2 regions of the Lysinibacillus sp. UBA6686 genome follow, and region 2 is predicted to be linked to the other one. Evidence: riboswitches for the same ligand, from Rfam matches in the RefSeq annotation. Region 2 holds a riboswitch; the other holds the start of a gene.
What was found. Region 2 has a riboswitch for cobalamin ahead of B2R82_RS17050 (energy-coupling factor ABC transporter permease). Riboswitches for the same ligand answer to the same signal wherever they lie in the genome.
Positions count from the first base shown of each region.

Region 1: linked by a shared signal. The riboswitch ahead of B2R82_RS16985 (FecCD family ABC transporter permease) and the one ahead of B2R82_RS17050 (energy-coupling factor ABC transporter permease) in region 2 are both predicted to bind cobalamin.

Region 1 is NZ_DKJS01000065.1:15,749-21,977, forward strand. Features, by position in the region: gene B2R82_RS16965 (sensor histidine kinase) at 1-911, shown strand, start outside; gene B2R82_RS16970 (response regulator transcription factor) at 889-1,590, shown strand; gene B2R82_RS16975 (YdhK family protein) at 1,628-2,203, opposite strand; gene B2R82_RS16980 (biotin transporter BioY) at 2,316-2,912, opposite strand; cobalamin riboswitch at 3,052-3,243, shown strand; gene B2R82_RS16985 (FecCD family ABC transporter permease) at 3,394-4,440, shown strand; gene B2R82_RS16990 (heme ABC transporter ATP-binding protein) at 4,445-5,233, shown strand; gene B2R82_RS16995 (DMT family transporter) at 5,472-5,786, opposite strand; gene B2R82_RS17000 (DMT family transporter) at 5,786-6,139, opposite strand; gene B2R82_RS17005 (TetR family transcriptional regulator) at 6,214-6,229, opposite strand, start outside.
Region 2 is NZ_DKJS01000066.1:321-6,549, forward strand. Features, by position in the region: gene B2R82_RS17035 (energy-coupling factor ABC transporter ATP-binding protein) at 85-924, opposite strand; gene cbiQ (cobalt ECF transporter T component CbiQ) at 924-1,694, opposite strand; gene B2R82_RS17045 (energy-coupling factor ABC transporter substrate-binding protein) at 1,697-1,969, opposite strand; gene B2R82_RS17050 (energy-coupling factor ABC transporter permease) at 1,971-2,717, opposite strand; cobalamin riboswitch at 2,854-3,038, opposite strand; cobalamin riboswitch at 3,285-3,467, shown strand; gene B2R82_RS17055 ((2Fe-2S) ferredoxin domain-containing protein) at 3,607-3,978, shown strand; gene cobJ (precorrin-3B C(17)-methyltransferase) at 3,984-5,654, shown strand; gene B2R82_RS17065 (sirohydrochlorin chelatase) at 5,669-6,229, shown strand, end outside.

The sequences.
Region 1 (6,229 bases), on a different contig from region 2:
TTGTTGGATTTGTTTCAGGTTTTGTAACCATTGCAGTCATTATTGTTTTATCTAGAAAGCTAGCTCACCCTTTAATTCAGATGAAAGAAGCTACTATGAAAATGAGTAATGGTGACTTTTCCGTGGCACTTTCTTCGAATGGTAGGGATGAACTAAGTGATCTTGCTATAGCAATTCAGCATTTATCAGATGAGTTGAATCATTTAAGACAGGATCGCAAAGATTTTTTATCAAGCATTGCCCATGAGCTTAGAACACCCTTAACCTTTATAAAAGGCTATGCGGATATTCTCTATAAACGTAATTTGACGGAGCAAGATCGACAAAAATATTTAGGTATTATTATAGAAGAAACAAATCGACTCTCTCATTTAATAAGGGAATTATTTGATCTAGCTAAAATGGACGAAAACTCCTTTATTATTGAAAAAGAATGTCTTCCATTGAATGAGATTTTGGAAAATATTAGAGGGAAATTGAGCCCTGCCTTTCAAGAAAAACAGCTGCATTTTAACGTTCATTGTGAAGAAGGATTAACTTTAATGGCTGATGCTGCAAGGCTGGAACAAATATTAATGAATCTCCTCAATAATGCATTATCATATTGTTCCCCAGGTGACGTTATCTCCGTCATAGCAAAAAGACAGGACGATTTAGTATCTATACTCGTTAAAGATACTGGAAAGGGAATCCCCAAAAAGGATTTACCTCATATTTTTGAACGATTTTATCGTGTTGAAAAATCTCGTAGTCGTGCTTTAGGGGGCGTTGGACTGGGGCTTTCAATTGTAAAAGAGCTTGTTCAGGCGCATGGAGGAGAAATTACAGCCCAGAGTATAGAAAATAAAGGAACAACTTTTATCTTAACGTTTAAAGGAGTCAAAAAGCATGAAAACAATACTACTCATTGATGATGAACCAAGAATGTTAGACTTGCTTAAGCTTTATTTAGAGCCTGTTTTCACATGTAAGGAAATGGTATCCGTTCAGAAGGCTCTGATCTATTTAGAAGAAAATCATGTAGATCTGGTACTTTTAGATATCATGATGCCAGAAATGGATGGTTGGCAGGTCTGTAAAGAAATAAGGAAATTTTGGGATGTGCCCATCATCATGCTAACAGCAAAAGGGGAGCATACTGATATGGTAAAAGGTCTAAATCTAGGAGCAGATGATTACATTCTGAAACCCTTCGATGAAGAAGTGTTACTAGCACGTATTAATGCTGTTCTAAGGAGGGCAAAAAGTGATGAAAATATTGTGTCGTTTGAGGGATTACATTTAAACAAAGAATCCTTTGAAGTGTGTTTTAGACAGAAGGAAATATCCTTAACCCCTAAGGAATTTGGGATGCTAGCCTTATTTTTAGCGCATCAAAATAAGGTTTTTACTAGGGAGCATCTTATTAATACTGTATGGGGTTACCATGATTCGATAGAGGATCGAACAATTGATTCACATGTACGTAATTTACGAGAGAAACTACGGAAAAGTGGTTTTCCTGCTGATGATTATTTACAAACTGTTTGGGGGCTTGGCTATAAATGGCTTAAGTCCGCAGGAAGAAATGCATTAGATCTTAGAAGCTAGAAGAACCTCTGCAAGAAATCTACAGAGGTTCAGCATCTTATTCTGCTTTTAATTCGTCCTCAGTTACCCATTTATGATTTTTTACAGAATCTCCATTTGTAGTAGCTGTGTAATCAATCATATAAACAGTCGTTTGGACTGCTTTATCAATCCGAACAGTCGCATTTTCCATTCCCTTCATATGAGATGCATTTGTCTTAACCTCAGTACCAGAGGCTAATGGAGCTAAATCTGGATTAATTAATTCCTCATGAATAACCCACTTATGATTTTCTACACGCTCACCACCTGTAGCTGGATCATAGGAGACAATATATGCAGTAGTATCATATGCGCCTACAATTGTTGCTTTTGCTCCCTCCATACCTTCCATATGTCCATTGGTAATAATAGCTGTGCTTCCTTCTGGAAATTTAGGGTTTACGGCAGTTTTCAACGCTACGGGCACCTCACCCGAGCTAGAATGATCCATTGTTGAATGATCCATCTTTGTATTCTGCTCAATGTCATTGTCCTTTTTCGTCCCTGATTCTGTCTTGTCAGAGCAAGCTGATAACGTTAGGAAAGTAATTACTGTCAGGAAACTGATAAACCAACTTCTTTTTATCTTCATCCTTTATTCCTCCTCACTATTTACACCTAATGTAGCAAATAAATGTGCAGAAATAATGGAAGGATTATAAGAAATACGCCATCTTTGTAGGATCGGCGTTTTAAGAATTCAACTATTTTATTGGTATTATTTTTAATATCCTTTGTAGTCGATGCGCAAAAATACCAGCAAAGACTGCTAAAATAATATCCTTAGGCAAAGGCGGCATCATCCAAAGCCAGGCCATCTTATAATTGAAAGCATCTGGAGCGCTAGCCCATAGCTTATAAGCAAAGTACATCCAATTTGTCCCTAGTAAATAATTAATAGCTGTAGCAATTACTGCTGCAACAATATAGCTTTTCTTTGTGCCGCTGCGCTCAACAATCAGTCCTGCGATAAATGCAGCTAAAATAAATGTGACAATAAAGCCAAATGTAGGGCTCAAGATTTGTCCAAAGCCGCCACCAAAACGTGCAAATACAGGTGCACCAGCTAAGCCAATGCACATATATACCGTACAAGCAAGCGCACCCTTTCTACTACCAAGAACGAGTCCAGCTAATATAGCAAAGAAAGTTTGCAATGTGATGGGGACTCCACCTACAGACATGAAAGGGACAATAGAAGTAATATTTGCACCAATCATCATTAACGTTGAAAATAATCCAATATAGGCAATATCTACTGTTCTTAATCTATGATGAGAGTGTTCTGCAACTGTTGCCATAATTTCACTCCTGTCTATTAAAGTTATAAATAGTGTATGAAAATAAAATATTTGTGTCAACCTATAATTATAATTTAGTTAACTCAATGATAATTAATAGACTAACTACTTAAATGTATGATAGAATCGTCATAATTTTAATAGTTTGGATACTAATGGTGTGGCATCTTATATAAAGTGTCACTTAAAAGGGAAGTCGGTGAAAATCCGACGCTGTCCCGCAACTGTAATGAGGAGTTTTATGATGATTTAGCCACTGTTTTAGGAACGGGAAGGTAATCATAAAACGTTGATTCGAAGCCAGGAGACCTGCCATTTAGTGATAGTTGTAATGCCCACGAGGATGAACGCATTTACGGACAATAGAAGGAAATCTTTCTGACTTTGTTGATGATTCTAGGGTATTTCTATGCATACTATGCATGAAATACTCTTTTTTATTGCTTCATATCTATTACGGTTGATTAGGAGTATTATACATATGAATAAAAAATTTATACTATTATCACTGTCTTTGTTTCTAATACTAATCATTTCTATGACTTTGGCTGTTATGGTTGGATCTGTTTCCATCACACCTCTTTATGTGTGGCAGGTTATTCTGTCCAAAATTCCAATCGTCCAAAATTTTATAGAGCAGGATTGGAGTCGCTCGCAAGAAATTATTATTTGGCAAATACGGGTGCCACGCGTCTTGTTGGCTGCCATTGTAGGAGCAGGCTTAGCAATTGCAGGAGCAGCTATACAGGCTCTTGTGCGTAATTCTATAGCTGAACCATACATATTAGGAATATCCTCAGGGGCAACAGTCGGTGCTACAGCTGTTATTATTTTAGGTGCATTTTCATTCCTAGGAATTTTTGCTCTTTCAGTATCTGCATTTTTAGGCTCACTACTAGCCATATTGTTAGTGTTTTTCCTTGCCCGTGTTGGAGGAAAAATATCTGTCTTTAGACTTTTACTTGCTGGAATGGCAGTATCGTTTATTTTATCTGCTATTTCGAATTTTATTTTAATGATGGCAAAGCAAGAGGGTGGAATTAAGGCAGTTATGTATTGGATGCTTGGAAGTCTAGCTGGTGCAAAATGGAGTAATATAATTATTCCTACAACTATTTTTATCGTCGTGTTTGCCTTACTGTGGCTCCATTATCGTCATTTAAATTTATTATTGCTTGGGGAAGAGGCAGCAGTTACATTAGGTGTCAATATCCAACAGTTTCGTTTACAGCTTATCCTACTAGTATCTTTATTAACGGGTGTGCTTGTTGCAGTAAGCGGCTCTATTGGATTTGTTGGCTTAATTATTCCACATATTGTTCGCATAATTGTAGGTTCTAACTATAAATATGTAATACCAATTAGTGCTTTATTAGGAGGTATTTTTTTAGTTTGGGCAGATGCGATTGCTCGAATTTTGATAGCTCCTGAAGAAATGCCAATTGGAATTATTACAGCTTTTTGTGGAGGACCATTTTTCATTTGGCTACTGCGCCGTAATAATTATTCTTTCGGTGAAGGAGATTAAACCTATGACATTAGAAGCAAGGCAGGTATCCTATTCCATTCAGGATCAACGCATATTACATGAGGTTAGTATGCAAATAAGGGAACAGCAATTTGTTGGGCTAATTGGTCCAAACGGTAGCGGGAAGTCAACCTTATTAAAAAATATGTACCGCCTATTAAAGCCTGAAAATGGTACGGTTCTGTTAAATGAGCAGGATATTTTTAAGCAATCAAGTAAAAACATTGCTAAAAATTTGGCGGTAGTAAGTCAAGAAACACCGGTTTTATTTGACTTTACAGTACATGATTTAGTAAGTATGGGAAGAACACCTCACAAAAAATTATTGGAGCTTGATCAAGAACGAGATTTTCAAATTGTGAAGGATGCATTAAATCAAACAGGTATCACACATTTAGAAAAACGTAGTTTCAGCTCATTGTCAGGTGGAGAAAAAAAACGGGTGATGGTAGCACGTGCACTTGCTCAGCAAGCACAAATACTTATTTTAGATGAGCCAACAAATCATTTAGATATACAGCATCAATTACAGCTAATGGATTTAATTCAAACTTTACATTTAACCGTTGTTGCTGCTTTGCATGACCTAAATATTGCAGCTATGTATTGCGATCAAATTTATGTTTTACAGCAAGGTCAAATCGTTTGCTCTGGTACACCAGAAGAAGTGCTTACGCCAGCATTATTACAAGATGTATTTGGTGTTTATGCCGATATACAAACCCACCCTCTTACAGGTAAGCCGTATTTAACGTATGTATCGGAGCAATATACGAAAATATTAAAATATTGATAGTATGAAAAAGGCGTATCACTTAGTGCGGATACGCCATGTTGTTTATCAATGGTTAGGACTGTGGTTAATGGAGGACAATGCTTCATTTATTACAAAAATCCTTAGCTATTCTCAGTCCAAATCTTCCAAATAACACCCTCTTCATCATTACTACTATGTGCTTAAATCTTTAAATCCTTCGGACATCTTCTCACCAAACATTATTACTAAATTCTACCGAAAGCAGCAAAATAAATTAAGATATAGCTTTTAAACCTGCTACACCAATGATAATGGCAACGATACTAATCAAACGGGTGCGGTTTTTGGATTCGCCAAAAAATATAATATTTACAAGGACAGCCCCAACAGTCCCAATACCAATCCACACAACATAGGCGATGCTTAACTGTAAATAGTTAAAGGAGGCATATAATAGCGCAAAGGACAATCCAAACCCACCCACATATATAACTAAATTACGAAGCGTTTTTTTCTGACTATAGAAGCGTAAACCTACCACACCAATAATTTCTGATATTGCAGCTAATAATACAAGTAACCAGCCCATTATGCATTAGCTCCTTTCTTATTATCATGATCCCTAGCAGTGTTATCGGCTAATTTAAGACCCATAACCCCTAGAACTAAAATAAACATAAAAATCGCTTTCATGATGGTAAACTCTCCTTCAAAAATGAAAATGTCCATTAATGTGGTACCAATTGTTCCTGCCCCAGCAAAGATCGCATAAACTGTGCCAGTAGGTAGGTTTTCACATGCTTTCGATAAGAAATGGAAGTCCGTAGCAATTAAGGCTATGATAATAATCCAATGCCACCAGGAATATGCGGTATTGAAGCCGAAAATCCAAAATAATTCAAATAAACTTGTTAGTCCAACATACAGCCAATCTTTTTTCATTTGTTCAATTTCCTTTCGTTTAATCATATTTATGACTGACATTCAGTCATTTATCATGTAAAAAAGAACGTCACTTATGTGTGACGTAAG
Region 2 (6,229 bases):
AAAGAGCTAACATCCCCCCCAGAAAAAGTTAGGGTACTAAAGCAAAGTACTTCAATTCTCTTAAAACAGCTCAGATACAACCCCTCAAATTTGCTCAATTAGTTTCTGTAAATCCTCTTTTGAACGTGGCAACTTAATGTTTTCCATCAATAATTTTTTACTTTGTAAAGCAAGCGCCATTTCAAAGACCCAGGGACGTTCCAGATGAGCACGTTGAAGTAAATCCTCCCGATAAAACATCTCAACAGGGTCCCCATTATAGATGATTTTTCCACCTTCCATAACGATTATTTGATCTGCCCATTCATAGGCTAATGGGATGTCATGGGTGGCCAATAAAATGGTGCGATTTCCGTTTTCTAATTTCGCTAAATATTGCAAAACTTGTGCAGCATAATAATTATCGAGTCCTGCGGTTGGCTCGTCTAATAGTAATACAGATGGCTCCATTGCTAGTACGCCTGCCATGGCTACCCGTTTTTTTTGACCCACACTTAAAAAATGTATTGGTTTATCGAGTAATGCTTCCACCTCTGTTTGTGCAACTGCCCAAGCCATTTTTTCTTCTATTTTTGTAGTTGTCCAGCCGAGGTTCAAAGGTCCAAATGCAATATCCTGCTTTACTGTACCAGAAAACAGCTGATTGTCTGCATCCTGAAAAACAATGCCAACCTGTTGACGTAATTCTTTTAATGCTTTTCTACTATAATGTAGCTGCTTGCCACAAAAGGCTATCGTTCCAGTAGTTGGTTTAAGAATGCCATTAAGATGCTGAAATAATGTAGATTTTCCCGCTCCATTATGACCTAGTAAGGCAATTTTTTTGCCCTTCGGAATTTGGAGTGTAATATCTGTTAGGGCGTGTGTTCCATCTGCATAGGCGTAAGAAAGCTGATTTAGTTCAAAGTAAAAGTCTGTCGTCATTAGAAAAACCCTCCATACACGATGAGGAATAGTAAGATAGCTGCAATACCTAGCCAGTTTTTCATGCTATAGGTTGCATTCTCCTGCCAATAGACCGTTTCGCCACCTCGCGCTTGCATGGCATTATTAAGTTCGCGGCTTCGTTGGAACATTTCAGCAAATAATGCAGCAATAAGCATAGATATAGAGCGTAGCCACTGGGCAGGTGAATGATAACCAAGTCGTGCCTGCTGAGCAAGATGAATTTTTTGCATACTGTCTAAAAAAATAAAAATAAATCGGTATGTTAATTCCACTAGTTCAACAAACAAGGTAGGAATTCTACATTGTCGTAACACATGACAAATAGACTGTACAGATGTTGTTAGGATTAAAAAATATAAACAACTGACACTACCTAGAACGATGAAAAAAAGTTGCTTTGCTGTAACTAAGCTTGCATTGCCCACAAAAATTGTCCAATCATTGAAAGAAAATGCCCAAATATGTGCAGGTAATTCGTTAGCCGCTGGGGCTATTGAAATTAGAATAGATAGTAAGCTAGATAGTAAAAAAAATCCGGGTAACAATAATAGTTTTAAATAATATTTCACAGGAATTTTAGCGCCTATAATGATAAAGGCACTCATTACAATAAATGTAATGAGTGAAATTCGTTCATCTCTCATGATAAGCGACAATAATAATAGTCCAAAAGAAAACAACATTTTTTCTAGCGGATGAACAGACGCTAGCTTATTCATATATGCATACTTATCAATTAGTAACATACTTAACCTTCTTTATGTTTGCCGCGCATTAAGCCAATAAAGTATCCGATAAATCCAGCACCTATAGCAGCTTGTAGTGCAAATAGTAGGCTTTCAATTTCTCCACTTGGTGGTTCCCATAAGCTTTCAAACCATGGTTCGTAGTCAGCATTTATTTCACCGATTGCTGCCTCTGCTTCACCATCTGCTCCTTCGAATTCTGCACCCTTTTGAATGAATAGAGGGATAATTGCTAATAACACAACGATAGCTAGCAGTAATAAGTTTTTTTTCATTCTAATGTGCCTCCTTTGTTGAAAAAACACGTAATGCTTTTAATTCGCTCACATTGTATTTTTTCAAGAAGTTCATCACAACTACGGTTAAAATCCCTTCACTAACAGCAAGAGGGATTTGTGTTAATGCAAAAATACCTGCAAATTTTGTGAATGACGCCATAAAGCCACCAACCTCAGAAGGAAAAGCAAGAGCTAATTGAACAGAAGTGACAATATATGTACCTAAGTCACCAAGCATAGCAGCTAAAAACACAGCTAAGGAAAATGAAAGACCCATTTTTTGAGAGCCTTTAAATACATAATAAGCAATAATTGGACCAACTACTGCCATAGAAAAGGCATTTGCTCCTAAAGTTGTAAGCCCTCCATGCGCTAAAAGTAAAGCTTGGAATAATAATACAATTGTTCCGATTACACTCATTGCTAATGGACCAAAAAGAACTGTACCAAGTCCAACTCCTGTTGGATGCGAGCAGCTTCCAGTTACTGAAGGGATTTTTAATGCTGATAAGACGAAGGCAAAGGCACCTGATAGTCCTAAAATCATTTTTGTTTCAGGGTTTGCATCGATCGTTTTACGAATTGAACGTAATCCTAAAATAATAAATGGAATAGATACAACCCACCAGAAAATGGCCCACTCAATTGGTAAAAAGCCCTCCATTATATGCATGGCGAATGCACGATTTGGCACAAATAAAAATGCCAATAAGAAATAACTAAGCTTCCAGCCTGAGAATTTCAAAATTTCTCCTCCTTACATATAGTTTTTGAATTAGCGTGCGAAAAATAAAAAACACTTCTCCTTATGGGAAAAGTGCATAGCTAAAACAATTAGAATTCGATTCTACTAAGCCGCACACCTATCCTCGTAGGTTGAAACGTTCACATTCTTTTCGGCAGGTCTCCTGGCTTTAGTTCCTCATTTTATAGGCCTTCCCATCCGTTGGACAGTGACATTCTCTATAAAACTCCCTAGTACAGTGGCGGGACCGCGCCGGACTTGAACCGGCTTCCCTTTTAAGCGAAATGATAAGCACTTCGCACCGAAAAAAGATGAAGTTGTGAGATTTCACGACAAAGTGTAACATAATTTTCCATCATGATGCTATCTTTTTTTAGAAAAAATTTTTAAAATTGAGGTACAATCTAGAAAATTCTGATAAAATAAAAGAGAAATTTTTCTTTTTTCTACGAATTTTTTGATGAAATTTTAATGGAAATGTCACAATTTTAGAGAGAAATATTGAAATTTTAAAATTTTAAGATATGATAGAGACAGTTTTAAATTCATGTTAAACAAACAAATTTGATATAAAAACATACATAAGTGCTTGAATATTTTCAAGATAATAGGGAAATTGGTGAAAGTCCAATACAGCCCCCGCTACTGTAATAGCTGATGAAATCGCAAATGCCACTAGTGCAAACTTGGGAAGGCGCGAAAGTAAATGGAAGCTTAAGTCAGGAAACCTGCTTATGGAATGATGCATGCAAACTTTTCGGAGGGAGAAGTTGAAGCAAAGGCGAATACCTGTAATTTATTCGACTTTATTTGGCTTCTACAAAACCTTTACTCTTCGATTAGAGTAAAGGTTTTTCTTGTTCCTAAACGTATTGAGGGGAGAACAACGATGACTACTTGGAATTTAGAGGGGATGCAGACACATCTTTTTATTTGCAATGGCAGTAGCTGTATGAAAAAAGAAGCAGAGGAAATTACGCAAGCCATTCGTGATGAGATACAGTTGCAGGCACTTGATAAAAAAATACATACAACCCGGACACGTTGCAATGGCAGATGTAAGGATGCATGTGTTGTCATTGCTTATCCGCAAGGGAATTGGTACCGTGTGCCAACAACTGAACATGCGAGGGCACTTGTGCAGGATTTACATCATGAGTCACTGCACCATGAACATGTTTTTACGCTTCGTGAGGGCACATTACAGCGCACAGCACAAACAACAGCCATTAAAGGCATCGAAAAGGTGAAAGAGGGGTAACAAAAATGGCGCAAAAAGGAAAGATTTTTGTAGTTGGCTTTGGGCCTGGTGATTTTAATCATATTACACATCGGGCTGTGGAGGCATTACAACAGAGTGATATGATCATAGGCTATAAAACATATGTAGAGCTAATTCAGGACTTAGTTAGTGCAAAATCTATTGTTAGTACAGGTATGACGGAGGAAGTATCTCGTGCACAGGAAGCGGTACGCCAAGCAGAGGCAGGGAATATTGTTTCTGTTATTTCCAGCGGTGATTCTGGTGTATATGGAATGGCAGGGTTAGTGTATGAGGTATTAATCGAGCTTGGTTGGACGGAGGCAACTGGTGTAGAGGTAGAAATTGTTCCAGGTATTTCTGCTATCAACTCATGTGCAAGTTTACTAGGTGCGCCAATTATGCATGATGCTTGTACGATTAGTTTAAGTGACCACCTAACACCTTGGAATTTAATTGCGAAGCGTGTGGAAGCAGCAGCGATGGCAGATTTTGTGATTGCACTGTATAACCCAAAAAGTGGTCGACGTACAAGACAAATTGTGGAGGCCCAACGAATTTTATTAGAATATCGTTCACCTGATACACCAGTGGGACTTGTTAAAAGCGCTTATCGTGACCGTCAGGAGGTTACCATGACAACTTTAGCAGAAATGCTAGAGCATGATATTGGGATGCTGACAACGGTTATTATCGGAAATTCATCAACATTTTTCTATGATAATAAAATGATTACACCACGTGGCTATCAGCGTAAATACACACTTGGTGAGGAGAAGCAGCCATTACGTCCACACCAACGTTTAAGGGAAGAAAATGAGCCATGGGCAATGAATCAAGAAACAGGGGAGGCACGCAATGACTTTGCGGCAGATCCCAACGCTAATCGTATCGAACCCAGTTTAGCCATTTCTCCTAATCCAAAACAAAAAAAAACTTCACTTGAGATGGCGACAGCAGCCTTAGCGATGGTCAACGGAACAAGTGAGGTAAAGGCAACGCCCAAGCTTGTGCAACAAAAAATCGAATCTATCTTTGAGTTAGCTGTGAGCCCAGGAGTAGCCAATAAATTTTTCACCCCGCAACAGATGATGACGCTAGCAGAGGTTGTCGGGGAGGATGGAACGATGGAATACACGCCAGACCATCAAATCCATTTAAAAATTCCAACAACGGAGCCAGAAAAAATTACAGCAAAGCTACTTGAGGTTGGATTCTTACTGGCTCCGATTGGGGATGTACTATCATTAAAGGCTTGTGACTTCTGTTATGGGGAAAAGGCTGATTCGATTCCATATGCCGAGGAGATTCAGAAGCAGCTTGGCGGAATGTCTTTACCGAAAACGTTGAATATTGGCTTTAATGGCTGTGGTATGGCATGCTATCGAGCAGTATTTGATGATATTGGCATTGTTTATCGTAAAAGTAAGTTCGATGTTTTTATTGGGGCAAAGCCAGTTGGTCGTACAGCACATGCTGCACAGCCAGTTGTAGAGGGACTAGAGCCTGAACAACTTATTCCGCTCATTACGGACATCATCGAAGAGTATAAAGCAAATGCCCATCCAAATGAACGTTTGTTTAAGTATTTTAAGCGTGTGAAAAAGATTCTGCATTTTACGTACCAGGACATGTCTTCAAAAATAAAAGTAGAGCCCGCTCCATGCGGTGACTAGTGAGGAGTAATGAGATGAAAGCAATTTTATTTGTCGGCCACGGGAGCCGTTTAGCAGCAGGAAATGATGAGGTGCGTACATTTATCAAGCAAATGGCACCTCGTATTGATGATAGCTTCTTAGTAGAAACGTGTTTCTTGGAGTTTGCTTCTCCAAACATTGAAGAGGGTATAACAAACTGTGTCAAGAAGGGTGCAACAGAGGTGCATGTGATTCCAATCATTCTTCTTCATGCTGGACATTCAAAGCTACATATTCCAGCAGAAATTGAGCATGCGCGTGAACATTATCCACATATTACATTCACATATGGTCAAACAATCGGTGTCCATGAAGAGATATTTGCAATTTTAGAGGAACGTTTAGCTGAAATCGGCTTCAATGCTGAAGAGGAGCAACAGGATACAGCTATATTATTAATTGCACGAGGCGGCAGTGACCCATATGCAAATGGAGACTTTTATAAAATTACACGTCTGCTGTGGGAAAAATTGCCTGTGAAATATGTAGAAAGTGCCTTTATGGGGGTAACGGATCCTCGTGTCGAAGAGGGAATTGAGCGCTGTGTTAAGCTA